3 regions of the Cobetia sp. 10Alg 146 genome follow, and region 3 is predicted to be linked to each of the others. Evidence: predicted binding sites of a transcription regulator. Region 3 holds the regulator's gene; each other region holds the start of a gene.
What was found. The regulator LexA, encoded in region 3, represses DNA repair genes until DNA is damaged. The targets are predictions, from matches to a motif close to TACTGTNTANNTANACAGTA.

Region 1 (9,761 bases), 210 kb from region 3:
GTGAGGGAACGCCCGGCCATGCCGGGCGTTTCTGCATCTGCTCGGCCGTGACGGTGGCCGGTGTCTCGGGAAGAGAGCGCTCAGCGCCGGCATGGCTGGCGCGGCATGATGAGAAAGGGGTGGGACTATCGCTTGGCGCGTGGCAGGCCAGTGGGTAAGCTGGCAGCCATGGGAAGGCATCATCACGATACGGTGTCGTATCGCGGTTCAGAGCGTCGATCACGGCAGGTGGGCTCACGCTCGGCGCGTTGGATGACAGGACAGGGAGACAAGCATGTGGCGCAATAGTCGTCGGGGGTGGGGCTGGCCCGTCATCGTGATGCACTGGCTGTCGGCGCTGGCCATCATCGGCCTCTTCGCCCTCGGGTGGTGGATGACATCACTGGGCTATTATGATCGCTGGTATCAGCTGGGTCCCTGGTGGCATCGCTCCGTGGGCGTGGTGCTGTTCGTGATCACGTTGCTGCGCCTTGTCTGGCGAGCCATGCAGCCGACGCCACAGGCGCATGGCTCCCGCATCGAGCAGCGGGCGGCGCGCATCGGGCATGCCTTGCTGTATGCATTGCTGTTGCTGGTGATGATCTCGGGGTATCTGATCTCGACGGCGGATGGACGAGCCATCAGCGTATTCGGGCTGTTTGACGTGCCTGCCTTGCTCAGCGGGATGAAGGATCAGGCGACGTTGGCAGGAGACGTTCACTGGTACGCGGCCTGGGCGCTTGTCATCCTGTCGCTTGGTCACGCCGCTGCCGCCTTCAAGCATCATCTGATGGAGGGCCAGGACACGTTGCGACGTATGCTCTGGCCGCTGCGCTGAAAGGAATTGCCGGCCACCACGGCGGCACCATGCATGACGAATCCTCAAGGAGCTAGGACATGAACGACACATCCCTGACACCCAAGGCCTTCTCGCTGGGCAAGACGTTCGCTGGCGGCCTTCTGGCAGCGGCACTCCCCTTGATGGCGGGCCAGGCTCAGGCCTCGGACTATGTCATTGACACCAAGGGCCAGCACGCCTTCATCCAGTTCAAGATCAGCCATCTCGGCTACTCCTACGTCCTGGGTGAGTTCAAGGACTTCACGGGGACCTTCCGCTATGACGAGGGTCAGCCCGAGGCGTCAAGCGTCAAGGTCGAAGTCGATGTCGACAGCCTGGACAGCGCCCACGCCGAGCGAGACAAGCACATCAAGTCCGCTGATTTCCTGGATGCTTCCGAGTACCCGACGGCGTCTTTCGTCTCCACCGGGTTCACCTCTTCCGGTGATGGTGCCGGCAAGCTGACGGGGGATCTGACACTGCATGGCGAGACGCAGCCGATCACCATCGATGTCGATCACATCGGCGGTGGCGAAGACCCCTGGGGCGGCTATCGTCAGGGCTTCGAGGGCACCACCACGCTCAAGCTCGCCGACTATGGCATCGACACCTCCAAGCTTGGGCCAGCGGCCTCGACGGTCGACATGTACCTGGTGGTGGAAGGTATCCGTCAGTAACGGTGCCATCCGTTGCATGACCTGAGCGAATTGCCTCAGTGATCGAAGAGAACGCCCCTGTCATGTGATTGACAGGGGCGTTCTCGTATCGGCGGCCAGACTGGCGCAGGAGGCCGGTGCTCAACCACGCAGTGCGAGGTAGCTGCCGGCACCGATCATCAGGCTGGCAGCACTGCGGTTGAGGCGTCTGACGGCTCGCGTCGAGCGCAGATGGCGACGAATGCGGCCTGCGGCGTAACCGACAGGGACGACCCCGATCAGCAAGGCACTGAGATTGAGAGCGGCCGCGATCACGATATCGCCACCACTCAGGCGGGTGATGTCCATGAAGGTCGGCAGAAAGGCGATGTAGAACAGGATGACCTTGGGGTTGGAGGCCGAGATCAGGAAGCCTTGCAGGAAGCCACGCCACCAGCTTCCGCGTATGTCGGGAATTTCCGTGTATTCCAGACTGGGTCGGCAGGTCCAGAGCTTGTACCCCAGGTAGATCAGATAGGCGGCCCCCAGCAGGCGGATGACCAGAAAGAGCTCGCTCCAATGGGTCGCCAGTGCCGAGAGACCGAAGACGGCCGCCAGCATGTAGCAGACGTCACTGAGGCTCATGCCGACGGCCATCGGGACACAGGCATTGCCTCCCTGGCTCATGCCACGCGCCATCAGGGCGAGGATTCCGGGGCCGGGAGTGATCCCGAAGAGGAAGATGGCAAGGAAGAAGGTCAGTCCTGATTCAAGCGTCATGAGGATTTCCTGTCGTGGAAGGCGCATCGTGGGCAACGCCTCTGTCATGAGTCGAGTATATCGCCTGTACATGGCGCGCGGACAATGAAACCGATGCGCTTGGCATGCAGGCGGAAGCCGTTGGCGGGGCTGTTGCAGGAGGGGGTCGGTCGCGATCAGGCTGAGGCCTTCGGGCCAGTCAGGAGTGGCACGCCAGGCCAGCCGGTTGCCCGGCTGGTTCCTCGTGTCGTGCTCAGGTAGCGTGCTGCGACGCTTGAGTGCAGGTCAGGTGGGGAGGCCTCGGAAGCTACCGATCCCCCAGGATGAGATGAGGAAAGCTGTCGTCGAGGCAGTTGTGCGGGCGATGCCCGGACACCGGGTTGCCAGTCTGCTCAGTGAATTCGAATGGCTTCACTCGCAGTCGTTCAGGACTGCCCCCGGGAAGTGACGACGCAGCATGCGGTTCTGGAACTCATCGATGAATGAGCAGTTGATGATGATGATGAAGCGCTCGAAGTGCTGGCCCGCGTTATCCTGAGTGATGGAGCTGACGCTGTGGAACAGCTGGTCATCATGGATGTGCAGAACCTCTCCCGGTGCCAGCTCGGTGGTCGCCAGCAACTCGCTGCCGGCCTTGTCGCGGTAGAGAGTATTGATGGCACCACTGACGTTCTCGCGATTGAGTACCAGAATGCTCAAGTACTTGCAGCCGTCGGCGTGAATGCCTTGTCCCTGGAGAGGGTCGATGGTGCCGTCGCCGCGGACACCCGTGATCTGCATCAGGATCGGCTCACGCGGCCCGATGCCCCACATGTCGGCCCAGGCCTTGACGAAGGCGCGCACGTCGTCGCGCTCGGTGAACGCCGCTTCCAGCGGATCGTAGTATCTCAGGCGGTCCGCCATGCTGGCAGCATCATTGAAGCGTCCACCCTGCGCCATCGGGCACTCGCCAAGGGTTTCGACTTCCATCTGGTCATTCAGGTGCAGCCAGGACATGCGCTTCCAGCGTGTGTTGACGTAAGGGTCACGGGGAAGGTTGTCCAGGAAACCCTGCCAGGCGTTCAAGTCAATGTGTGGAGTGATCGTTGCCTTGCTCCAGTGCTGACGAGCCAGCTCCTCATGCACGCTTGTCGGCCAGTACTCAGAGATCCTGGGCAGCGAGAGAGCGCTATTCTCTGATGACGTTGCCGGGTAGCGATCGTTGAGAGCGCTCTGGTCCAGAGTGAGTTTACGGGAAGCATCGGCCAGCTGACGTACACCACGGTTTACGATGTTCATGCAAGAATTCCTCGATGTTTCGGCATTTAGCGCCTGTTGGAAGGTGTTGCGTTCGCAACGTCGAGGAGAATGGGAAGATGCATGAGAGAGAGTCAAACCAAGCGCGCGGCTTAGAGCGTTAATCTTGCGTAAGTATCATCAATATGGGCGTCTGGGCGATGGAGGGGTATTAGAGGTCTGATCTCCTGGCATCATGTCAGTCATGAGCGGTATTCTTTGTCGCCTTTCGGCGAAAAACGGCATGGGCAATGCGTGACGCAGGTGCTGGTAGCGTTGAGAGGAGGCGTGTGTCACGGCGGGTTTGGCACTGTGTTTATGCGAGGCAGACACTTAGACTGCTATTGGCTCCAGTGATGTATATCGCGATAACTCAGCGGATTCAGGCAACGTGCGTGTCCCCGCCGAGCACCGGTCGGTAGACAAGATGGTAGGGGAGGTATCCTGGATCATGGCAGATGGGTCTCGTCAGACCGGAAGAGCGACTGGGATTGCGCTCTTTGGAACAGTGGTCGCTGCCATCGCGATCGGCCTGTTGGTGGGGGTCGTGGCAGTGCAGGACATCATCGGCCGCTGGCCTTCAGCGCTGCTGATGGTGATTATTGGCGCAACTGCGGGCATCATGCTGATTCGTCATCGTCAGATGGCATATCAACAGCACACGCAGGAGGCGGTCATGCAGACTAGTGTTGTTGGCCCCTCGGCCAGCATGGGACTCCCCGCCAGTGACCAGCGCTTTCGCGAATTGCTGGAAAGCCTGCCACGTGTGGCAGTGCAGGGGTACGACAGCCAGCGCCGAGTGATCTATTGGAATGAGGCCAGCGAGCGACTGTATGGTTTCAGCGAGCAGGAAGCTCGAGGGCGTTGTCTTGAAGCCTTGCTGATACCGGATGAAATGGCGGACATCGTGGTGGATGCCCACCACGCGTGGGTCAATCACGGCACCCAGATCCCGGCGAGCGAGCTTGAGCTGAAGCACAAGTCAGGCGCACCGGTGCCGGTGTTCTCTCACCACGTCATGTTGGGTGAGCGGTCGGACAATCCATTGATGTTCTGCATCGACATCGATCTGGCGGGCGAGCGCAAGGTGCAGCGTGAGCTGGACTACATGACGCGATTCGATCCGTTGACCGAACTGCCCAATCGGCAGACGTTCGAGACTGAGCTCGAGAACATGCTCGGGGAGTGTCAGCGTCACGGCGATACCTTGATGGTGCTGTTCCTGGATATCGACCACTTCACCGAGATCAACGATACCCAGGGCTATGAGATGGGGGACCTCGTGATTCGCAGCGTCGCGTCGCGCTTGCAGGGGTTCCAGCGGAGTCAGGATCTACTGTCACGCTTCGGCGGCGATGAATTCGTCATGGCGATGCCGCGCCTGGATTATGAAAGTGATGCCTTGTCGGTCGTGCAGCGGATCCGCGAAGATTTCCAGCGCCCCTTCCAGATAGAAGGGCGTGAGTTGTTGCTGCGTCTGAGCATCGGCGTCAGCCTCTATCCCGAGAATGGCAATGATGCGCCGGAACTGGTGCGCAATGCGGACGTCGCCAAGCACCGAGCGAAGCAGGCCGGGCGTGATGGATATCAGTTCTTCAACCAGGAAGTGCGCGATGCCATGCTGCATCAGCATCATCTGGCGGGGCGCCTTCAGACGCTGCTGAGCGAGGATGGGGGTGGCGAGCTGTTCCTCCACTTCCAGCCTCAGGTCGCGGCGCGCAGTGAGCGTATCGAGTCGGTAGAGGCGCTGATGCGCTGGCATGCGCCCGAGGGGCCCATTCCCCCGACTGACTTCATCAAGGTGGCAGAGCGCACCAATCTGATCGAGCGCCTGGGTGACTGGGTGATTCGCCAGGCATGTCGCCAGCAGGCCGAGTGGCATGCCATGGGGATCAAGGGCTATCGGATCGATATCAATATCTCCGGGCGTCAGGCGATCAACAGCGACGTCTTCCAGCGTCTTGAGGCATGCGTGGCGGAATATGGCCTGACGCCACGGGACATCGGCATCGAACTGACCGAGAACGTATTGATCGATGCTGACGTCAAGGTGCGCGATAGCCTGCGTGCCCTGCACGACAGAGGCTACAAGATCGCGATCGATGATTTCGGGACCGGCTACTCCTCGATGAGCTACCTCAAGATGCTGCCGGTGACGGCGCTCAAGATCGATCGCTCCTTCGTGATCGAATGTGCTCAGGAACCCAAGGATCGCGCCATCATGGAAGCGACGGTCTTCCTCGGGCATCGACTGGGGCTGGAGGTGGTGGCCGAGGGGGTGGAGAATATCCAGCAACTCGAGCTGTTGCGTGAAATGCGCTGTGATCTCATTCAGGGGTACTACTTCTACAAGCCCATGGCGGCGGCGGACATCCAGCGGCTGCTGTCCGGGGGCAACAACCCGCCTCATCCTGGCGCCCATCGCCCGTCCAGTGATCCAACCAGTGCATCCAACGGTTGCCATTGAGTCAGCGTTGATCCGGTGCCGTTGTGGCATGGGACTGTTGCTGTGGATCGGCTTTTTAGTTTGCGGGCTAAAAGATATGATGCTGACAGTTGAAGCGGATGGACTGTCATCATCATCGATGAATCTGGGCATTCCTTCCTGACACCTGCGGGTCGAGCATCTCATGCTCCCCGCAGGCGTTTGCCGAGAGTGGCTGCGTCGTTCAATGCGCAGAGCTGTTCGCCCACTCTCGCTTCCTGCCTGCATTGCAGGTTGCGATGGTTCCTTGAGCGGGTTTCACGACCCTTCCGGCGATACCCTTGGGGTATCGATGACCGGACAAGCCAGTCCTTGTGACTGGCTTTTTTTATGCCTGTCATCCGTCCGTCAAGGTTGCCAGTCAGGCGCGGCACCCTCTCAGAACAGCCCCAGCTGTTGCGTCTCTTCGTGGGCCTTGAGTCGGACACCGACTCCCAGCAGGCGCACCGGTCGATGGCCACGTTGCCAGGCTTGCTCCATCAGCAGTGCGAAACTCCTGGCGTCCGGCAATGAGAGGGTGGAGGCGGGGAGGAGGCTTTCCAGCGTGGTGCTGGTGAAGTCGTTGAAGCGTACCTTGACGAACTGCTTGGCCAGCACCGGCTGTTCCTGGCGTGCGTGACGCTCCCCGAGGCGCTCCATCAGCATGGGAAGCTTGGCGAGGCAGGCGGAGAGATCCGGAAGATCCTGATCGAAAGTGCGTTCGACACTGATGGACTTTCGCTCTCTCTCGACCTTGACAGGGCGGTCATCAATGCCATGAGAGAGTTCATGCAGGCGATGTCCGAATTTGCCGAAGTGTTCGACCAGTGTGGTCAGTGGTGTCGTGCGGATGTCATCGCAGGTGCTAATCTCCAGCCGATTGAGGCGGGCCAGCGTGGCCGGGCCGACGCCATGCAGCTTGCCGACGGGCAGCTTACGAATGAAGGCGTCGCTGGACTCTGGCGTGATCACCGTCAGGCCATCGGGCTTCTCCCAATCACTCGCGATCTTGGCCAGGAACTTGTTGGCGGCCACGCCGATCGACAGCGTGATCCCGGTGCGCTTCAGGGCTTCTTCCTTCAGCCAGCGCGCCATCCAGGTCGCGCTTCCCTGAAATTCCTCGATGTCGCTGACGTCCAGGTAGGCTTCGTCCAGCGATAGAGGTTCCACCAGTGGTGTCAGTTCGTGAAACAGTGCCTGGATCTCCTGCGAGACGGCACGGTAGCGCTCGAAGTCGGGGGGGACGAGTATCAGTTGCGGACACAGGCGCAGGGCGCGCGCTGTGGACATCGCAGAGCGGACGCCGAAGGCGCGAGCCGGATAATTGCAGGTGGCGATCACGCCACGTTGCTCGGTGCGGCCACCGATGGCGATGGGCACCTCGCGCCACTCTGGGTGACGAAGCATCTCGACGGCGGCGTAGAAACAATCGCAGTCAGCATGAAGGATCTTGCGCATTCGCGCATCATCCTAAAAGACTGGATGGCTGTCCAGTGTCAGGCGGCGTGTCGCCTCATTCTTCGCCCAGAGACGACAACGCCCGGCAGACGTGATGCCTGCCGGGCGTTGTCGTATTTCCTGTTGCCGTTGCCAGGCTACCCTGGCCGGCGGATTACAGCGTCATCGCCGCTACCCAGCCGAAGACGATTAACGGGATGTTGTAGTGGATGAAGGTCGGCACCACGCTGTCCCAGATATGATCATGCTGTTGATCGACATTCAGGCCTGCCGTCGGGCCGAGCGTGGAGTCGGAGGCGGGGGAGCCAGCATCGCCCAGTGCGGCCGCGGTGCCGATCAGGGCGACGGTCGCCAGAGGGGAAAAGCCGAACTGCAGGGCCAGCGGGACATAGATCGCCGCGATGATCGGGATGGTGGAAAAGCTGGAGCCGATGCCCAGCGTGATGAACAGACCGACCATCAGCATGACGAGCGCGGCCAACGGCTTGTTGTCTCCGATGATGTGGAAGGAGGCATCCACCAGGGTCTGGATATCACCCGTGGCTTTCATGACGGAGGCGAAGCCGGCTGCCGAGATCATGATGAAGCCGATCAGCGCCATCATGCGCATGCCGGAGGTGAACAGGTCGTCGGCTTCGTTCCACTTGAACAGGCCACCCAGGGAAAGAATGGCGAAGCCGACCAGGCCGCCCAGGATCATCGAGCCGGAATAGAGCTGGATGCCCAGGGCGGCGATGATGGCGACCCCAGCCATGATCAGGCCGCTGCGGGATGGTGCGTGCACTGGAGTATGGTGCGGGACATTGGTCGACTTGATCTCGCGATTGGCGTAATCACGCGGCTTGCGATAGGAGACGAAGACCGCAGTCAGCAGTCCCAGGAACATGCCGCCTACCGGAATGGCCATCGCCATCGGCACCATGCCGCGGGTGACTTCCAGCCCCATTGCCTGGCCCGCTTCATTGATGTTGGCCAGCAGGATGTCATTGAGGAAGATGGAACCGAAGCCCACCGGCAGCAGCATGTAGGGAGCCGTCAAACCAAAGGTCAGGGCACAGGCGACAGCGCGGCGATCCAGGCGCAGGCGGTTCATGGCCACCAGCAGTGGCGGAATCAGGATCGGAATGAAGGCGATGTGGACAGGGATCAGGTTCTGGGACGAGATCGCCACCAATGTCACGCTGCCCAGCAAGCCGTACTTGATGGCGGTCTGACGGCGAGGGGTGCTCTCCCCATTGAGCATGCCGATCAGGCGTGCGGCAAGAAGATCCGGCAGGCCGGAGCGAGACAGGGCCACGGCAAAGGCACCGAGCGTGGCATAGGCCAGGGCGACCTTGGCACCACCGCCGACGCCGTCGTTGAAGGCGCCGAGAGTGTCAGTCAGAGACAGGCCACTGAACAGGCCGCCGACCAAGGCGCCGGCCACCAGAGCGAAGACGACCGAGACTCGGGCCAGTGACAGGCCGACCATGACCAGAACGGCCAGTATTACCGCATTCATGCGAGTACCTCATTAAGGGAGATGTGCCAATGGAGCGGGGGTTGCAGGTGTGCGCGGCCACCCGATCCCGGGCAATACCTCGCAAGTCGTGCTGATCGCTTACGTCAGGCGGTTTCGTCCTGAAACTGCCAGAAAACGGCGCGTTATCATACCAGAGCGAGGTCCCAAGCTGAATGGCCGATGAATGACCTCATGGAACGCGGCCGCCGGCGGCACGGTTGGCGCAAGGGAAGGGCTTTTTGTAGAATGCCACGCTGCCCGGCGGCTGCAGTCGCAGGCGTTATTCAACAGGAGAGCGCATGCTGGAGCTTGAAAATGCCCGTGTCATCGGCATGGGCAATGATCGCCGTGTCTATCAGGACCCCCGTGATCCTCGGCGCTGCATCAAGGTACCGCGCTATCCCGACAAAGGAAGCCGCCAGAATCAGCGCGAGCAGCGCTACTTCGAAGGGCTCGTGAGGCGAGGTGTGCACGACTGGTCCTACGTGCCTGCCTATCATGGCAGCGTGGCGACCCGAGAGGGCCTCGGGCTGGTCTTCGATCTGATACTCGACGATGACGGCACGACCTCGCGCCGTCTGCGAGAGGTCTGTCATGAAACTCCCGAGCGGGTGGGGGAGGAGGCATTGATGGATGAGCTGGCCAACCTCTATCGCTATCTCGACAAGCGTTGGCTGATACCGTCCGACCTCAATGATCGCAACATCGTGGTCCAGTTTCGCGAGCATCAATCCCCGCGCCTGTGGTTGATCGATGGCATCTCCAATCCGGACTTCATCCCCCTCGCCACCGGTATCGCCTGGTTGGCGCGCCGCAAGATCGCCCGCCGCTATCGTCATTTTCTCAAGAAAC
Region 2 (9,761 bases), on a different contig from region 3:
GCCGTAGTCGTAGGCGACCACGTGGAAGGGGCGCTCTGACTCACGGGTGTCGGCGTAGCCTTCTCCCAGGGTCCATTCGCCTTCGTGCCACTCGAATGACTCGCGGCAGGAGACTTCCTTGGCCAGGTCCATGCCCTTGAGGCCCGGGAAGGCACGAGCGGCTTCCAGCGCACGCTCGACGGCGTCATCTCCCTGAGCATCCTCACCGGCGAGAATGGCGCCGTTCAGCGAGCCCTTCTCGCGCAGGATGCGCGTCAAACGACGCGTATCGATATCCGCGATGCCGACGACATTCTCGTCACGCAGGTACTGATCGAGAGAGCGAGTGGAGCGGAAGTTGCTGGCCAGCAGCGGGAGGTCGCGGATGACCAGGCCGGCGGCCGCGACATGATCGGACTCGTTGTCCTCGTCGTTGATGCCGGTATTGCCGATGTGCGGATACGTCAGAGTGACGATCTGTCGGGTGTAGGAGGGATCGGTCAGGATTTCCTGGTAGCCGGTCATGGCAGTGTTGAACACCACCTCGCCACTGGTCTGCCCATCAGCGCCGATGGCGCTGCCGTGAAATACACTGCCGTCTTCCAAGGCCAGTATCGCGGGTTTGATCAACGCAACGTCCTCCCCTAAGTGTCCACTTTCCTGCCCGGAATCCGCGGTCGAACACCGGACATGCTGCTTGATTGTCGTACTCGGCTGACGCCGAGTCTGGGTCCCGCTGCCACTCTTCCCACGCGCCTTCCCCATGTGAGGAGCGCTCGCCGGAAGCGGCAAATTCAGGCTGCAAAAAAGCGGGACGAAACCGAAAAATCAGGCTTCATCCCGCTTGTTATCATTCTTCGGAATATTGCTTGTCACAGCGGCCCCAAGAGTGCGGCCAAATTGGGTAGAGATTACCCGAATCCTGCGGTGCTGACCACCCCATGACTGCACCGCGAGCGGGCGGCAGTGCCCACCATACGGTCGTTTCGTCACAGCAGTCAGCTTATTGGAGCATCGGGAGTGATCGCGAGCCTGTCCCCTGAATCACCTGCCAGGAACATTTCCCGCCGCAAGGTGCGACACCCATCACCGCCGACCGACAATATCCTGTCGGCAGTGACAGCTTCCACGATGCGCCCGGAAGCCACTCGAACGCGGCAAATCGAGTGCCCGGGACGCGATCGCGACCCGAGCCCCCGACGGGACATCACTTGAGACCCAGCACGTCCTGCATGTCGTAGCGTCCGACGCCACGCGCTGACAGCCACTCGGCGGCACGCGCCGCGCCCTTGGCGAAGGTCATGCGGCTTGAGGCCTTGTGGGTGATCTCGATGCGCTCGCCTTCGGTGGCGAACATCACGGTATGCTCGCCGACGATGTCACCGGCACGCACGGTGGCGAAGCCGATTTCCTTGTCGGTACGCGGACCACACTGACCTTCGCGTGCAAAGACACCGTGGGTCTCGAGATCACGACCGATGGCATGTGCCACCGCCTCGCCCATCGCCAGTGCCGTGCCGGAGGGGGCATCGACCTTGTGGCGGTGGTGCGCCTCGATGATCTCGATGTCATACCCTGCATCCCCCAGTGCCTGGGCTGCCGTTTCCAGCAGCTTCAGCGTCAGATTGACGCCGGAGCTCATGTTGGCGGCAAACACGAAGGGCACGCTGTCGCGATAGCCATCCAGTTGCTCGAGCTGCTCCGGGCTGAAACCGGTCGTGCCGATGACCATGCGCTTGCCATGTTCCGAGCACAGCGCCAGATTGGCCAGCGTCACCTGCGGCGCGGTGAAATCGATCACGACATCGACGTCATCCACCACGGCGGCCAGACTGTCACTGGCGACCACACCCAGACGCCCCTGCCCCGCCAGCTCGCCGATGTCGGCACCTGCCAGGGAGCTGCCGGCCTCGACGATGCCCGCTGTCAGCGTCAGGCCTTCCACGGCACCGACGGCCTCGACCAACGTGCGTCCCATGCGTCCGGCGACGCCCATGATTGCGATACGGGTCATGCTGACTCCTGCCTGTTGTGGGTCTTGAGGGCAGCCACCCCACGGCGATGATGAGGGTGTGCCACCTGTGCTGTCTCCGCGAGTATATCAGCCGCCTGCAGCGTTGGCTGACGTCATGTATTTGCCCCCGTTACGCGCTAGAGTAGCGGGAGACTGAGTTCCTGCCCGTCCACGTCACTCCCTCTTCACCGCTCAGTTCCCGGAGTCAGCATGTCGCTACTTCATCGTTATGCCATTCGTCATTGGCGCCTGCTGCGCCTCGCGACCCTTGCCACGGCAGTTGCCGGCCTGCTGAGTGCCTGTGGCGTTCACCCGCGCCCCTACTCGCTGGCCTCGCCGGAGCAGATGAGCCAGCTGCCGGAGATCCAGTGGTGCGGCACCCTCAAGCTGCCAGGCAAGTGGTTGGATGGCACCCCCGTCGGCGGCCTGTCCGATATCGGCTGGGACAAGGATGAATCCCTGCTGTACGCCGTGTCGGACCGGGGCTGGCTGCACCGTCTGCGCCTGGCCTTCCGCCATGGGGAGCTGGTCGGTGCCAAGGCACTCAAGACCTATACGCTGCGCGACGAGACCGACATCTCCCTGCAAGGCGCCCTGAGCGATGCCGAAGGCATGCAGCTGCTGAAGGACCACAACGGCCGGCGCGGCGATACCCGTCTGGTCATCAGCTTCGAGCAGCAACCCCGAGTCGAGCACTTCCTGCCCAGCGGACTGGCGATCAGCGAACCCGCCACCCCCGTGGGCGTACGCGGTGCCGCCCCCAACAATGGCATGGAGGCGCTGACCCTGCACCCCGAGTACGGCCTGCTCGCCGGTCTGGAAGCCACCCCGGAGGGCATGGACGAAGGCACCACGCGCCTGTTCACGCTGGATGGCAAGCAGGAATGGCGCTATCCCCTGGCCAGCGACACGGGCTCGAGCCTGACCGCCATGGAGATGCTGCCGGACGGGGACATCCTGATGCTGGAGCGCGCCTTCTCGCCGCCCTATCCGCTGGTCATCAGCCTGCGGCGCGCGCATCTGGGAGAGCCGGGGACGACCGTCGAGGTCCGCACCCTTGCCCGCCTGTCGAGTGGCGAGGGGTGGTCACTGGACAACTTCGAAGGGCTCACCCACTTGGAGGGCAATCGCTTCCTGATGGTTTCGGATGACAACTTCAGCAGCTTCCAGACCACGCTGCTGAGCTGTTTCGCGGTGATCGAGCCCGAGGCCTTCACGCCAGCCTCTCAAGAGTGAAACATCGCCTGACAGCGCATCGCTGATGACATGTCAGGCGAGCCCTGACAATGAAAAAGCCCCACACCCGAGTCATCGGGGTGGGGCTTTCGCGTTGCGCATCCGCCAGCGCGGAGGAGAACGAAGACGCAGCCTAGGGCTTCATGTCCTCGAAAAACTTCTTCACGCCATCGAAGAAGCTGTTCTCCTTCGGCGAGTGGCTCTTGCCGGTATCGCCAAGACTCTGCTGGAACTGGCGCAGCAGCTCCTTCTGCTCTTCGTTCAGGCTGACAGGTGTCTCGATGACCACCTTGCACAGCAGATCGCCGGCAGGGCCACCACGCACCGGCTTGACGCCCTTGCCGCGCAGTCGGAACAACTTGCCCGTCTGGGTCTCGGCCGGAATCTTGAGCACGACACGACCATCCAGCGTCGGGACGTTGAGTTCACCACCGAGCGCTGCATCCACGAAGCTGATCGGCACTTCACACTGCAGGTGACGCCCATCACGCTTGAAGATCTCGTGCTCGCGCAGATTGACCTGGACATACAGATCACCTGACGGCCCGCCGTTGACACCGCCCTCGCCTTCGCCGTTCAGGCGGATACGGTCACCGGTGTCGACGCCCGGCGGAATCTTGACCGAGAGGGTCTTGGATTCCTGCACGCGGCCTTCGCCGTGACACTTGCGGCACGGTACGCTGATCTTCTCGCCACGCCCGTGGCAGGTCGGACATGCCTGCTCGACCGCGAAGAAGCCCTGCTGCATGCGCACCTTGCCCATGCCGTTGCAGGTCGGGCAGGTTTCCTTGGTGGAACCCGGCTCGGCGCCGTCACCATCACAGTGACCACAGGCAGCCAGACGCGGCACGCGGATGTCGACCGTGGTACCGGCGACCGCCGATTCCAGGTCGAGATCAAGGTTGTAGCGCAGGTCGCTACCACGCTGAGGAGCGTTCGGATTGCGACGACCACCGCCGCCACCGAAGATGTCACCGAAGACATCGCCGAACACGTCGCCGAAGCCACCGGCACCACCACCAAAGCCACCGCCGCCGAAGCCACCGCCGCCCTGGCCGTCGACACCGGCATGACCGAACTGGTCATAGGCCGCGCGCTTGTCCGCATCGGACAGCACTTCGTAGGCTTCCGACACTTCGCGGAACTTCTCCGCCGAGGCCTCGTCATCCGGATTGCGGTCAGGGTGATGCTTCTGAGCCAGGCGTCGGTACGCCTTCTTGATGTCCTTGGTGTCGGCGCCACGCTCGACACCAAGCACTTCGTAATAATCACGCTTGGACATGGATCAGGTCCGCCTGGATTGCTGGCAGCCCAAGGCTGCCTGTCTGTTCTGGGATATCGGCTGTCACCGACAGCGTGCGCCCACGCGATACGCTACCGGTGCAAACGACAACGCGGGACACCTTCGCAAGGCTCCCGCGCTGTCATCAGACGTCGTTCAAGAGATCCCTCAGGACTTCTTGTCGTCGTTGACTTCCTCGTACTCGGCGTCAACCACGTCGTCGTCTTGCTTCTTGTCAGCCTGACCGTCGCCAGCCTGCTCACCCTGGGCACCCTGCTCGGCGTACATCTTCTGCGCCAGGTTGCCGGAAGCTTCGGTCAGCGCATCCAGCTTGGCCTGGATCGCGTCCTTGTCGTCGCCTTTCAGGGCTTCTTCCAGCTCGGAGATCGCCGTCTCGATGGCTTCCTTCTCGCTGGCTTCGGCCTTGTCACCGGCTTCGGTCAGGGTCTTTCTGGTCGCGTGGATCATGCCATCGGCCTGATTGCGCAGCTGGACCATTTCCTCGAACTTCTTGTCTTCGTCGGCGTTGGCTTCCGCGTCACGCACCATCTGTTCGATCTCTTCGTCGGACAGGCCGCCGGAAGACTTGATGACGATGGACTGTTCCTTGCCGGTGGCCTTGTCCTTGGCGGACACGTTCAGGATACCGTTGGCATCCAGATCGAAGGCGACTTCGATCTGCGGCACACCACGCGGGGCCGGCGGGATGTCAGCCAGGTCGAAACGCCCCAGGGACTTGTTCTGTGCCGCCTGCTTGCGCTCACCCTGCAGGACGTGGATGGTCACCGCGCCCTGGTTGTCGTCAGCAGTGGAGAACACCTGAGACTTCTTGGTCGGGATGGTGGTGTTCTTCTCGATCAGCGGAGTCAGCACGCCACCCATGGTCTCGATGCCCAGCGTCAGCGGCGTCACGTCCAGCAGCAGCACGTCCTTGACGTCGCCACCCAGCACGCCGCCCTGGATACCGGCGCCGACGGCGACCGCTTCATCCGGGTTGACGTCCTTGCGCGCTTCCTTGCCGAAGAATTCAGCGACCTTGGACTGCACCAGCGGCATGCGAGTCTGACCACCGACCAGGATGACATCGTCGATCTCGGAAGCGGACAGGCCGGCATCGGCCAGAGCGGTCTGGCACGGCTTCAGGGAGCGAGCGACCAGCTCATCGACCAGCGACTCGAGCTTGGAACGGGTCACCTTGACGTTCAGGTGCTTCGGACCGGTGTTGTCTGCGGTGATGTACGGCAGGTTCACGTCGGTCTGCTGAGCGCTGGACAGCTCGATCTTGGCCTTCTCGGCAGCTTCCTTCAGACGCTGCATGGCGAGATTGTCGCCGGACAGGTCGATGCCGCTGTCGGACTTGAACTGGTCAACGAGGTAGTTGATCAGATGCATGTCGAAATCTTCACCGCCCAGGAAGGTGTCGCCGTTGGTGGCGAGCACTTCGAACTGGGTCTCACCGTCGACGTCCGCGACTTCGATGATGGAGATATCGAAGGTACCGCCACCCAGGTCGTAGACCGCGATGGTCTTGTCACCACGAGACTTGTCCATGCCGTAGGCGAGTGCCGCGGCAGTCGGCTCGTTGATGATGCGCTTGACCTCGAGACCCGCGATGCGGCCGGCGTCCTTGGTCGCCTGACGCTGGGAGTCGTTGAAGTAGGCCGGCACGGTGATGACCGCTTCGGTGACTTCTTCACCGAGGTAGTCTTCCGCGGTCTTCTTCATCTTCTTGAGGATTTCCGCACTGATCTGCGGCGGTGCCATCTTCTTGTCCTTCACTTGGACCCAGGCATCGCCATTGTCGGCTTCGACGATCTTGTACGGCACCATCTTGATGTCTTTCTGGACGACATCATCCTTGAACTTGCGACCGATCAGACGCTTGACCGCGAACAGGGTGTTCTCCGGGTTGGTCACTGCCTGACGCTTGGCCGACTGACCGACAAGGATCTCGTTGTCGTCGGTGTAGGCGATGATGGACGGCGTGGTGCGGCCACCTTCAGCGTTTTCGATGACCTTGGTCTTGTCGCCGTCGAGCACTGCCACACAGGAGTTGGTAGTACCCAAGTCAATACCGATGATGCGTCCCATAATCGTATACCTCGAATCTGTTGCTAGCCTGAAAGATGAGTCTGGTTGTCGGTACCTTGTGTCGGCACCTGAACTTGCTTCAATAAGTGGGGTCGCGCGTCAGGCTTTCAAGGGTGTGCTGGCATTTTTTGCCGCCCTGATCCTCCTTGAAGCCCCGCAGGGCGGGCATGTGCCATCACGACACATGCCCTCATGGCCACTCGACCCCGCAGGGCCTCAGTTGGCCTTGCTGACCGCGACCATCGCCGGACGCACCAGGCGACCATTGAGGGTGTAGCCCTTCTGCATCACGTCGATGACGCTGTTCGGCTCGGCATCCGGAGATGGCACCATGGCGACCGCCTGATGGTATTCCGGGTCGAAGGGCTCGCCGTGCGGGTCCAGCTGCTCGACGCCTGACTTGTTCAGGGCATCCAGCTGCATTTTCAAGGTCATCTCGATACCTTCGACATGTGCCTTGGCTGCCTCGTCGTCGCTCATGGACTCAAGCGCCTTCTCGAGCGAGTCCACCACCGGCAGCATTTCCTTGACGAACTTCTCCAGCGCGAACTTGCGAGCCTTCTCGGCATCCTGCTCGGCGCGACGGCGCGCGTTCTGCGCCTCGGCAGCTGAACGCAGCGCCTGGTCCTTCGCCTCCTTCACCGCCTGCTCGAGTTCCTCGACCTGAGCGGCCAGCATCTCGGCTTCCGGATTGTCGATCAGCTCACCTTCGCTTTCGGCGGCGACATCGGTGGCATCCAGTATGTCTTCAATCACTTCGCCTTCCGGAGTTTCCGGCTGCGGCTCGGCGTCGCGAGCGGCACGCTGAAGTTCTTCATCCATCGGGGTCTGCGGATCCTGAGCCATGCTGTTCTCCTGCGGGCCGACGTCTGTGCGCCATTGCCCTGTTCGTGGCCTGCGGAGCCTGCCTCGAGACGACGATGGCAAGCCCCTGAAGACAGGCCATGAGTTGCCTGTAGGGCAGCAAGGCCGCGCCATTGCTGCCGACGATGAGTGTCAGGGCCTTTATATGGGGCCGGCACTCGGCTTCTCAAGCCTTCGATGCGGCTTTTCTGCCAGCTGAGTCCGGCATGGATTGAAGGCCGACGGAGCGTGCTGTATAAAAAGCCATATACACTGTATGTACATCCTGTATGGCGACTCCGTAGTCACCCCCGAAACGGGCAATGATCGGCACGGCGTACGCCCCAGCTTCCCTTCGGAGGTAGTCATGCTGCTACAGCTCGCCATTCAAGATTTCGCCATCGTCGAGACACTGGAACTCGATTTTCGCCGCGGCATGACCGCCATCACCGGCGAGACGGGTGCCGGCAAGTCCATCCTGCTCGGTGCACTCGGCCTGTGCCTGGGCGAACGTGCCGATGCTGGCAGCGTGCGACACGGCGCGGATCGCGCGGATCTCATCGCACGCTTCGATATCACAAGCCTCAGCGACGCGCGCGAGTGGCTGGACGAACGCGAGCTGGGCAGCGACGACTGCCTGCTGCGCCGGGTGATCACCGCCAGCGGACGCTCGAAGGCCTGGATCAACGGCACCCCCTGCACCATCGCGGACCTGCGGGAACTGGGTGAGCACCTGATCGACATCCATTCCCAGCACGCCCACCACTCGCTGCTGAAGGAAGAGACGCACCTGCGTCAGCTCGACGAGTACGCCGGGATCGAGACGCAGGTCACGCAGCTGCGCGAGGACTTCCGCCACTGGCAGGAGGCACATCGCCGCCTCAAGCGCATGAGCAATGATGGCGACGAGGTACGCGCTCGTCGCCAGCTGTTGCGCTATCAGGTCGAGGAGCTTGATGAGCTGGCACTCAGCGAGGGCGAGCTGGAGGCACTGGAGCAGGAGCAGGAAACCCTGGCCAATGCCGAACAGATTCTCAGCGAGGCGCAGGCCGCCGCCGAGTGCTGCGATCATGATGATGAAGGTGCCCTCGCGCGCCTCAATCAGGCCGTGGCGCGACTGACACACCTGCCGGGCAGCGAGCAGGGTTCGCTGGCCAGCGCACTGGGCATGTTGGAAGAGGCACGCATCCAGATAGAAGAAGCGGCACGCGAGCTGAACCGCTTCGTCGAAGTCACCGAACTCGACCCGGAGCGTCTGGCCTTCGTCGATGAGCGCCTTGGGCGCATCCACCAGATCGCCCGCAAGCATCATGTCTTGCCCGAGGAGCTGCATGGCCTGCACCAGCGACTGAGCGAGGAGCTGGAAGGGCTCGGGGGTGACGAGGAGGCCATCGAGGCCCTGCGTCAGGAAGTGGCGGCCCGCCGGGATGCCTGGAAGATCCTGGCTACTGAGGTCGGTACGTCACGAGCCGCTGCCGCCCCCCAGCTGGCCAGCGACATCCAGGATCAACTGGCCTTCCTCGGCATGGGCAAGGCGACGTTCGAGGTTGCCGTCGAGCCACGCGAGCGCCCGCAACCCGAAGGCATGGAGCGCATCCACTTCCGCATCAGTGCCAACCCGGGGCAGCCGCCGCGGGCGCTGGCCAAGGTTGCTTCGGGCGGTGAACTGTCCCGCGTCTCGCTGGCCATTCAGGTAGTGGCCGCCAGTCGCTCGACCATTCCCAGCCTGGTCTTCGATGAAGTGGATGTCGGCATCTCCGGTGCGACCGCCGAGATCGTCGGTCAGCTGCTGCGCCGACTGGGCGACAAGGGTCAGGTGCTGACCGTCACCCACCTGCCTCAGGTCGCGGCCCAGGCGCATCAACATCTGCATATCGAGAAGCAGGCAGAGAAGAACACCACACGCACCCACATGGCACTGCTGGACGAGAGTGGCCGCGTGCGGGAACTGGCACGCATGCTGGGCGGCATTCACCTGTCCGAGCAGACCCTGGCACACGCTCGCGAGATGCTCAGCGCGGCGGACAGCCGTCACTGAGCCCCGACAGGCCGCCTTCCCGACGTCCATTCGTCCAATGAACCTCCTGGCAGTTCGAACGCCAGAAACACCAACGGCCGCCCCTGTGGGGCGGCCGTTGGTGTTTCTGTCCTGCAGCGAACCTTGTCATCCCTGACACAGGCGAGGCCTGAGCATCAGCTGTCGCTCTTGGTGTCCTTGGGACGCACGTAGAGCACCAGCGCATGCTCGACCAGCTCATAGCCATGCTCCTCGACGATCTCGCGCTGGCGGCGCTCGATCTCGGGATCACAGAACTC
Region 3 (9,761 bases):
AAGTCGGACTCAATCTGCCGGCGCTGATTCCGGGTGACTACCTCCACGATGTCCAGCAGCGCCTGATGATGTACAAGCGCATCAGCAACGCCGAGAACGCCAGCGATCTCCGGGAATTGCAGGTCGAGATGATCGACCGCTTCGGCCTGTTGCCGGAGCCGGTCAAGACGCTGTTCCGCCAGACCCGGCTGCGCCAGCGCGCCCAGGCACTGGGCATCGTCAAGCTGGAAGCCGGTGCCGCACGCGGCCGCATCATCTTCGGCGCCCAGACGCCTGTCGATCCCTTGACGCTGGTGACACTCATCCAGCGCCAGCCCGATGTCTACAGGCTGGAAGGTGCCGACACGCTGCGCTTCACCACCGAGATGGAAGACGCCGAGGCGCGCTTCAGCTTCTGCGAATCCCTACTTGAGCTGCTCAACGCCAAGACCCAGGCGGCCTGACGCCCCCACTCACCTCTGTGCACGTGAAAATGCGCGGAACATGAAAACGGCCTGCATCACTGATGCAGGCCGTTTTTCTGGCAGGCAGACCGCCTCACCTCCCAGGGACAAGCGCCTCACGCATGGCGTGCCAGCAGCGCCGCCAGCAAGCGCTGCACCTGCGGCATGCCTGCCTCGATCACCGACTCCGTTCCGGCCCTCGTCGGCTCCTCCTCCCCGACCCCGGCCGCGTGACTGATCACCAGGCACAGGCTGGCGTACTCCATCTCGAGTTCACGGGCCAGCACGGCCTCGGGCATCCCCGTCATGCCCACCAACGTATTGCCATCGCGCGCCATCAGACGAATCTCGGCCGCGGTTTCCAGTCTCGGCCCCTGCACCACGCCCAGCACTCCGCCTGCCTGGATCGCCAGTCCCGCGTCAGAGGCCGCCGAATGCAGCTCCTCGCGCCAGACACGGTGATACGGCCAGGCGAATGCCACATGCTGGAACGGCTTGAAACGGCCATCGAAGAACGAGCCCTCGCGCCCCGTCGTGTAATCGATCAACTGATCCGGGACCACCAGCGTGCCCGGCGTCAGCGTCGGGTCAATACCTGACACGCAGTTGACGCCAACGACGTGAGTCGCCCCGGCCTGCTTGAGCGCCCACAGGTTGGCGCGATAATTGATTCGGTGCGGCGGCATCTTGTGGGGTTGACCATGCCGCGCCAGAAACAGGATCGACCTGCCGCCGAGCCGCCCCTGCACCACCCCGCAGGACGCCGCCCCCAAGGGAGTTTCCTGACCACCCCGCTTGAGCACCTCCAGCCCCGGCCAATGGCCGAACCCGGTCCCCCCGATGACTGCCAGCATCCCCTGTCTCCTCGCCACCCATGTGCAGGAATCTCTCAAGGGCCGAACGCTTCGCCCCTGAGCGAACGCTACTCCGAGCCAACCGACAACGACAAGCACAATCGTCACGCTCTGCGCCAAGAGACGAGAAAAGGCCCCGAAAACGACACCACCCGCCGCGGTGGCCCGGGCGGGTGGTGATCACATGCCGGCGTGGCTGCGATGGTGAGACAGGACGGCAGCGCGACGAAACCGCCTCGTCTTCAGGAACGCTACAGCCCCTTGGGCGCGTAGATGCCCGGCGCGTTGCGCCAGTAGCCCTTGTAATCCATGCCGAAACCGAACAGGAAGCGGTCCTCGACATCCAGACCACAGAAGTCGGCCTTGAAGCCCGGATAGGCCTTGCGATCGTGCTTCTTGTCCACCAGCACACAGCTGGACACGCTGCGCGCACCCGCTTCACGGCAGTACTCGATGATGGCCGCCAGGGTGCCACCCTCATCGAGGATGTCATCGACGATGACCACGTCACGACCGGCCATCGGCAGTTCCGGATTGACGCGCCAGAACAGCTCGCCACCGCGCATGGCACCGCGGTAACGCGTCGCGTGCAGATAATCGACTTCCAGCGGGAACTTGAGTCGGGTCAACAGCTGACCTGCGGTAATCAGGCCGCCATTCATCACGCAGTAGAAGATCGGCATGCGATCACCAAGGCTGCGGGTCAACTCCCCGGCCATGCGATCGAGTGCGACCTCCAGCTCTGCCTGGGGAATCAGGCAGTCGGCGTTGTCCATCACGTCTCGCATTTCGGCATGCAGGGCGCTCAGGGAGTCAGGCGTCGGAGTCAGCATCGGGAGTTTCCTGGGTATCACTGGCCTCATCTCCACGTCGGGCGGACGTGGCAGAGGATGTAGCAGCGGAGGATGAAGCAGAACGGCGGGACCCGCTCTGCGCAGCGTGTGACGGCGAGGCTTCAGCGGCCTTGCCGTCCTGTTCGTCTTGCGGTCGGCGCGAGGACGACTCGCGATCAGCATTCGTGTCGCCTTGAGGAGCAGCGCCCTCGAGGGACAGCACGTCAGCGAAGTGCAGGCGCTGCCCCGGCAGGGCCACGCGTGCATCGTGCTCACGGATGATGTCATGGATGCGCAGCAGCACATCCTGCTTGATGGCGTGATACTTCACCCAGTCGGTGGTGCGCGTGAAGACGTACACGAAGAAGTCCAGCGAGTGTTCACCGTAGCTGTTGAAGTTCACGATCTGGGTCCGCGTCTGGTCGATCTCGTCATGCCCTTCCACCATCTCGCGGACCGCGGTGATGATGTCACCGACCCGGGTGGCATCTTCATAACGCAAGCCGATGGTCTCGAAGATGCGCCGGTTGTACATCCGTGACGGATTCTCCACCGCGATGCTGGTGAAGATGGCGTTGGGGATGTAGAGCGGACGCATGTCGAAGGTGCGGATGCGCGTCAGCCGCCAGCCGATGTCCTCGACGGTGCCCTCGATCTCGCGGTCCGGCGAGCGAATCCAGTCACCGACCTTGAATGGGCGGTCGAGATGGATCATCAGGGCACCGAAGAAGTTGGCCAGCAGATCACGCGCGGCGAAGCCCACCGCGATACCGCCGACCCCACCGAAGGCCATCACGCCGGACAGTGACACACCGAGATTCTGCAGGATGGCCAGACCCACCAGCACGATCACGACGGCACGCAGCAGTTTGCTGATCGCCGAGGCCGTGGTGGCATCCATCGCATTGACGTTGGTGCCGGGCGGTGGCGTGGTACGCAGCGACTCGAAGCGCTTGATCATGCGAATCAACGCCCAGGCCAGCGCCAGCAGGGTGATGATCTGGCGCACCGTGCCCAGATAGGCCTCCAGGCTGCCGGGCGCGAACTGATGGGCAAGAATATCCAGCGCGACCAGCGACCCCATGCTGTAGAGCCACAGAGACAGCGGATGGCGCAGCCCATGCAGCAGCGCGTCATCCCACAGGTTGCGACTCTTCTCGGCATGCACGGCCAGGCGACTGAGCAGAATGCGCTCGCTCAGATGCAGCACGACCACGGCCACCAGCACCAGGGCGAGGTTGATCCCCCAGAGTGGCAGACCGAAGGTCTGCTCCACCCAGTTGCGCAGCGGCTCGACCCAGTGATTGATCATCTCTTCGGCAGGCGCCGCCAGCTTGTCGGCAGCCGCCTCGGTGGCGGATTTCTCAGCCATGTGGAGTCCTTGGGTGACGTCTGGAGGAAAAGCCCCTCAAGGCTGGCTCATTCAGCCAAGCCCGATGGCATGGCCACCTGCTCGAGCGGCTGACTGGCCGCCAGCGCCTCGAGACGTGCATGGGTACGCCGCCAGCGAGACAGCCCCGCAAGGCCCTCGAGCGTGGGGCGGGCGCGCCCGTAGCGCAGACGCGCCTGACGCTTGCCGGCATTGCGCTGCTCATCCCCATCGAGGCTGTCGAGCACGGCACGTGCGGCGGCGGGATCATTGCACACCAGCGCCATGTCGCAGCCGGCATCCAGTGCCAGACGAGCGCGCACTTCCGGCTCGCCCTCGGCCACGGCAGCCGCCATGCCCAGGTCATCGGAGAAGATGGCGCCCTTGAAACCGAACTCCTCACGCAGCAGCCCCAGCCAGCTTGGCGAGAAGCCGGCGGGGCGCGCATCGAAATCGGGGTAGATGACATGAGCCGGCATCACGCCACCCAGGCGATCCGCCAGCGCCGCGAAGGGCTTGAGATCATGCTCGCGCAGCTCGCGGAAGGGGCGGGGGTCGATCACGCGCTCGCGGTGGGTATCCGCCGCGATGCCACCATGACCGGGATAATGCTTGCCGACCGCTGCCATGCCAGCTTCGCGCAGGCCCTCGATGAAGGCGGTACCGACGGCAATCACGTCCTCGGGAGTCGTCCCGAAACTGCGGTCGCCGATGATGGTGGAGCCCGCGACATCGATATCCAATACCGGCGCGAAGGTGATGTCGCAGCCAATGGCGGCCATCTCCATGCCCAGCAACCAGCCGGCGTCACGGGCAAACCCGAGCCCTGACGACTGGGCATCATCACCGCAGCCGTCACAGTCACGTCCCAGGCAGCAATGTGCCAGGGCGCGCATCGGCGGCAGGCGGGTCACGCCTTCGCGCAGCCGTTGCACCCGTCCGCCTTCCTGATCGATGGCGATCAACAGATGTGGATTGACGCGGCGGATCTCACCGCACAGCGCCAGCACCTGCTCGGGAGAAACACAGTTGCGCGCAAACAGGATGACGCCGCCGACGGCGGGGCGTGCCAGTAGTTCACGTTCGTCAGACGTGAGGGTATGCCCCTCGACGTCGAGCATTACGGAGCCCAATGGCTGTGTCATGACATCCTTCCTGTCCATGGCCTGCTGGCCGTGTCATGCGCTGCAAGGCATGGCACGCACGGCAGGGTTTCATGTCGTTACGGGGCTCGGCAGCCTGGAAGACAAGCCTCAGGACAGGCGGCCGGCGCGAGGAAAGGCGCAATTCTAGCCGACTGAGCGCGACTCGAACAGTCGCGAGCACCAGCCGCCAGGCAACGCAGCGTCAGGCATGCAACAGCACTGGCGTTCCGGCGGGCGCATGCTGGTAAAGGCACAGCAGATCCTCATCGCGCAGACGAATGCACCCATGGGAGGCCGGGGTGCCCATCGGCTCGCTGGTCGGCGTGCCATGGAAGTAGATGTAGCGCCGCAGGCTGTCGACGCGCTGTCCCGCCGCGTTGCGGCCACGGTTGATGCCGGCCTCACGACCGCTGAGCCACAGGATACGCGTCAAGATCCAGTCGCGTTCGGGGTGCTCGGCGGCCAGTCGAGGCGTGAACACCTCTCCCGTGAAGCGCCGCCCACGATAGACGGCACCACGCGGATTGCCCTCCCCGATCGCGGCGCGAACCACATGCCAGCCGGTCGGCGTGCAACCGCTGCCATCGAGCTCGCCGATACCGTTGAGGCCGCTGGAGATCGCACAGGCATGCACCAGCGTGTCAGGGTCAGCCGCGGGGGGCGGCGCATCACGACTGCCACTGGGCGCGTCATTGCGTATCTCAAGACGCTGGCGGGTGAGATCCACCGCCACCCAGCAAGCCATCAGCTGGCCGCCTGGGTGACCGCTTCACCATCTCCGAGCGAGGCCGGCAGCGGAGCCGCCATCGCCGCCACCACCACCGGACGCATGTGCTGGATCAGCTCGCGCACACTGGTGTGATGGCCGTATTCGGCCTCTTCGATATCGCGCAGTGCGTCCAGTCCCGAGAAGGTGAAGATCACGCTGCCGAGCATGAAGTGCAGACGCCAGAAGCGCTCGTTGTCTGGCAGGTCCGGCGTCGCAAGCTTCAGGAGCTCGGCGAAGCGGCTGAAGACCGTGCCGTAATGCTCGCGGATGTAGCGACGCATGTGACCCTGCCCCTGGGTATAGGCAAGCCCGAGCAGGCGCATGAAGGTACGCAGGCTGTTGCGCTCGGCCGGCACCTCCAGCACCGTGCGCGCCATCACTTCCAGCAGCGTTTCCAGCGGCACCTGACGACCGGCATGCTGCTGCTCGACACTGTCGAGTGCCGCATGGAAACGCTCGCTGAAGGGGTCGAGATAGCGGGCGAACACTGCCTGGATCAATGACTTCTTGGAGCCGAAGTGATAATTGACCGCCGCCAGGTTGACCTTGGCCTTGCTGGTGATATTGCGCAGCGAGGTTTCGGCGAAGCCTCGCTCGGCGAACAGGACCTCGGCGGTATCGAGGATACGGGTAACGGTATCGGTCTGGGCCATGGGCGGATGCCTTGTCAGGTGATCAGTCACGAGGGGGCACGGGAGTCCTTGTCCCCCCGGGAAACGGCAAGGCCGTGGCCCGGGGGGCGACTCTTCTCATGCAGGTCAATCAAACGACATGTCGGTCTTCACGCACCGCGTGTCAGGCAGCGACTCCGAGGCGGAGGCTGCCACGAGCCGTGTCCCGAGCACAGGACACACAGGGCCTGTGTACCGGTAGCCGGATGCGCCCGACGAACATTCGTTTGAAACAAGGTAATTCTAGCTGTCCATGCCATGACTGGCAATTGCTGGTTGTTTCAAACACTCGACAGCCAAGACCGGCAGGACGCGCATTCACGCGGGACATTCGGGGACGGGATGGTCATGGGGCGTCCCGGACACCCGCTGTCTCGCGTCAGCATGTCGATGTCGACGAAGATGCCGGCAACGTTGCTGCCAAAGCAACCACGATGCCTTGCATGACCGCCATGACTGGATACAATGACAGTTGTATGGATGCACACCCCGTGCCGTCAGCTCAGATGCCGCCCAGGCCAAAGGCAATGCCCATGACTCAGCCGCTTACTCCGCGCCAGCAGGATGTCTTCGATTTCATCATCAAGACCATCAAGTCCTCAGGCTATCCGCCAACGCGTGCCGAAATCGCCCAGGCACTGGGCTTTCGCTCACCGAATGCCGCGGAAGAGCATCTGCGTGCCCTGAAGCGCAAGGGAGCCATCGAGATGGTGCCGGGCACCTCGCGGGGCATCCGCGTGCCGTCTCTGGCCGAGGCGGAAGAGGATAGCGAGCAGGGCCTGCCGGTCATCGGGGAAGTGGCCGCTGGCAGCCCTATCCTGGCCAGCCAGCATATCGATCGCCATTGCCCGCTGCCCAGTGACTACTTCTCGCCTGCCGCCGACTATCTGCTGCGCGTGCGCGGGGTCTCGATGAAGGATGTCGGCATTCTGGAAGGTGACCTGCTGGCCGTGCACCGCACGAGCAGCGTGCGTGACGGACAGATCGTGGTGGCGCGTCTGGGGGATGAAGTGACGGTGAAGCGTTTCCGTCGCGATGGCCATTACGTATGGCTGGAAGCCGAGAACGAGGACTTCGCTCCCATCAAGGTGGATCTGCGCACGGACAGCCTGGAAATCGAGGGCCTCGGCGTGGGCGTGATCCGCGATGGCGGCCTGCACTGATCTCAAGGCTCGCAGGCAGTCTGTCCTCACAGCGCTGACGCGCAGATGACGATTGTCGCCATCAGGGCATCCACGAAAAAACCCGCCGATTGGCGGGTTTTTTCGTGGCAGGCAGACATGCGGGAAGTGCTCAGTGCACCATGCCTTCCGACTGCTCGTCTTCATCATCCTCGCCATCCCACAGGCGGGTGCGGGTGATGGCGTGGTCGATCATCTCACGCGCGACCTCGAAGCGATTGTCACGCAGCAGATCGGCAGCTTCATCGGAGATGCGGATACTCAGAAGTGGCTCACCTTCACTCTCGGCGGCACGCAGGATCACTTCCCCATCTTCCATTTGCACGATTTCAAGTACGGCGGGATCGGACACGTCATTCCTCCTGCACGGCATCCTGAGGATACCGGCGTCGTTGTGATCGTCAGCTTGACGGCGGGCAGGCCCTGCGACTTGCAGTCACTGGCGACAATGCAGAAAAAAGTACGACCACAGCCAGAGCCATGGTCGTACCGGAGAATGCAGGGCTTGCCACAATGCCGCCAGTCTAGCACCCGTCATGCCAGGGCGTCACCTGAATGACAGGTGCGTGACATGCCAGCGCCTTCGGGTCAGGCAAGGCGCGACGCTACCACTCCACATTCGACTCGCGAAGGTGTGACAGCAACGCCTTCATGGCGCTGACTGCCGTGGCGAGACGCTCTGCCAGAGGCGCATTGGCCGCCGCGGCGATGATGAGACCATCGCCACGCGCCTGGCCTTCCTCACGCCGGGCAGCACCGCCCTCTTCATGCAGACGCGTGATATCGGCCACCAGCTGGCTCAACCAACTGTCCGGCTGCGCCTGCAGGCTTCGCAACTGCTCGATTTCCGCCACGGGAGTCGGCGGTGTGGCCAGCCGCTCGCGCCAGCTGCCCTCAGGCCAGCGTGCCGACGCGGCGCACTCCTCGATCAACGAGGCCAATGCCAGCTCCATCAACGCCAGCGCCCCTTCCTCACCGGCCATGCGCCGTGCGACGGCATGCTCATCACGCGTCGCGACGGCCGCCTGCTCCAGCAGCAACTCGGCCTGATACAGCAGTTGATTGGTGCGGCCACGCTGGCTCATCAGCTCTTGGCTCCCTTGCGCTTGTCCTCGACGACCCAACGGCCGTTGTCGAAGGTCGCCTTCCACCCCGTCGCCTTGCCATCTTCGTCCGTCATCACGAACTGCTCCTTGGCCTTGCGCGAGAAACGAATCTGCGTCGGGCGGCCATCGGGGTCTTTCTCCGGCGCCTTGAGGATGAAGTGATACTTCTCCGGGAGCTCGTCGGCATGCGCCTTGAGCTCGCTGACCAGCGGCGGACGCGTCTCGCGATTCTTGGGGAACTGACTGGCGGCAAGGAACAGGCCACTGGCGCCATCACGCAGCACGTAGTGATCCTCGACCTTCACGCAGGCAAGTTCCGGCATGGGGATCGGGTCCATCTTCGGCGGTGCCACTTCACCGGACTTGAGCAGCTTGCGGGTGTTCTTGCAATCCTCGTTGGTGCAGCCGAAGTACTTGCCGAAACGCCCGGTCTTGAGCTGCATGTCGGCACCGCACTTGTCGCACTCGATGACCGGCCCATCGTAGCCCTTGATGCGGAACTGACCCTGCTCGACTTCATGTCCCACGCAGTCCGGGCTGTTGCCGCAGACGTGCAGCTTGCGCTGCTCGTCGATCAGATAGCTGTCCATGGCCGTGGCGCAGATCGGGCAACGGCGCTTGGCACGCAGTGCATCGGTCTCGGCATTCTCATCCGCGTCAGCGGCGACCGCCTCATCCCCCGGCAACAGGTCGATGGTGGTCTTGCAGCGCTCCTTGGGCGGAAGGTTGTAACCGGAGCACCCCAGGAAGACGCCAGTGGAGGCGGTACGGATCTGCATCTCGCGGCCACAGGTCGGGCAGGCGATATCGGTCGGCACCGGCTGATTCGGGCGCATGCCCTCTTCTGACTGGGCGTGATCCAGCTCGGCCTTGAACTCGGCGTAGAAGGCATCCAGCAGTTCACGCCAGTTGCGCTGACCGTTGGCCACCTCATCGAGGTAGTCTTCCATGCGCGCGGTGAAGCCGAAGTCCATCAGGTCCTTGAAGGATTCACTGAGACGATCAGTGACGATGTCACCCAGCTTCTCGGCGTAGAAACGCCGATTTTCCAGCGCCACGTAACCACGATCCTGAATGGTCGAGATGATGGCCGCATAGGTCGAAGGACGGCCGATGCCGCGCTTCTCCAGCTCCTTGACCAGACTGGCTTCGGTGTAACGCGCCGTCGGCTTGGTGAAGTGCTGCTGCGGGTCCAGCTCGACCAGCTCCAGCACCTCGCCGATGGCCAGGTCCGGCAGTGACTGGTCCTCTTCCTTCTTGCCCGCCGGCTTCATCACGCGGGTATAACCGTCAAACTTGAGCACCCGGCCCTTGGCGCGCAGCTCGTAGCCATCGACCTCGATGGTCAGGGTCGAGGACAGATACTCCGCCGGCACCATCTGGCAGGCGA

Region 1: the regulator LexA is predicted to act here: its motif matches at 7,427-7,446, upstream of dinB (DNA polymerase IV).
Region 2: the regulator LexA is predicted to act here: its motif matches at 7,717-7,736, upstream of recN (DNA repair protein RecN).

The regions. Positions count from the first base shown of each region.
Region 1 is NZ_JARWKT010000002.1:178,692-188,452, reverse strand. It holds gene QD172_RS03790 (cytochrome b) at 275-817, shown strand; gene QD172_RS03785 (YceI family protein) at 877-1,494, shown strand; gene QD172_RS03780 (LysE family translocator) at 1,615-2,232, opposite strand; gene QD172_RS03775 (2OG-Fe dioxygenase family protein) at 2,623-3,489, opposite strand; gene QD172_RS03770 (EAL domain-containing protein) at 4,163-5,953, shown strand; gene dinB (DNA polymerase IV) at 6,350-7,408, opposite strand; gene QD172_RS03760 (Na+/H+ antiporter family protein) at 7,563-8,909, opposite strand; gene QD172_RS03755 (YrbL family protein) at 9,209-9,761, shown strand, end outside.
Region 2 is NZ_JARWKT010000005.1:287,523-297,283, reverse strand. It holds gene carA (glutamine-hydrolyzing carbamoyl-phosphate synthase small subunit) at 1-609, opposite strand, end outside; gene dapB (4-hydroxy-tetrahydrodipicolinate reductase) at 1,187-1,993, opposite strand; gene QD172_RS11375 (esterase-like activity of phytase family protein) at 2,204-3,229, shown strand; gene dnaJ (molecular chaperone DnaJ) at 3,363-4,511, opposite strand; gene dnaK (molecular chaperone DnaK) at 4,680-6,602, opposite strand; gene grpE (nucleotide exchange factor GrpE) at 6,819-7,448, opposite strand; gene recN (DNA repair protein RecN) at 7,813-9,483, shown strand; gene fur (ferric iron uptake transcriptional regulator) at 9,639-9,761, opposite strand, start outside.
Region 3 is NZ_JARWKT010000002.1:386,914-396,674, forward strand. It holds gene mfd (transcription-repair coupling factor) at 1-443, shown strand, start outside; gene QD172_RS04630 (S-methyl-5'-thioinosine phosphorylase) at 560-1,297, opposite strand; gene QD172_RS04635 (hypoxanthine-guanine phosphoribosyltransferase) at 1,549-2,130, opposite strand; gene QD172_RS04640 (mechanosensitive ion channel family protein) at 2,111-3,502, opposite strand; gene nagZ (beta-N-acetylhexosaminidase) at 3,550-4,644, opposite strand; gene QD172_RS04650 (L,D-transpeptidase) at 4,847-5,389, opposite strand; gene QD172_RS04655 (TetR/AcrR family transcriptional regulator) at 5,389-6,066, opposite strand; gene lexA (transcriptional repressor LexA) at 6,618-7,247, shown strand; gene QD172_RS04665 (hypothetical protein) at 7,378-7,617, opposite strand; gene QD172_RS04670 (DUF6586 family protein) at 7,871-8,350, opposite strand; gene topA (type I DNA topoisomerase) at 8,350-9,761, opposite strand, start outside.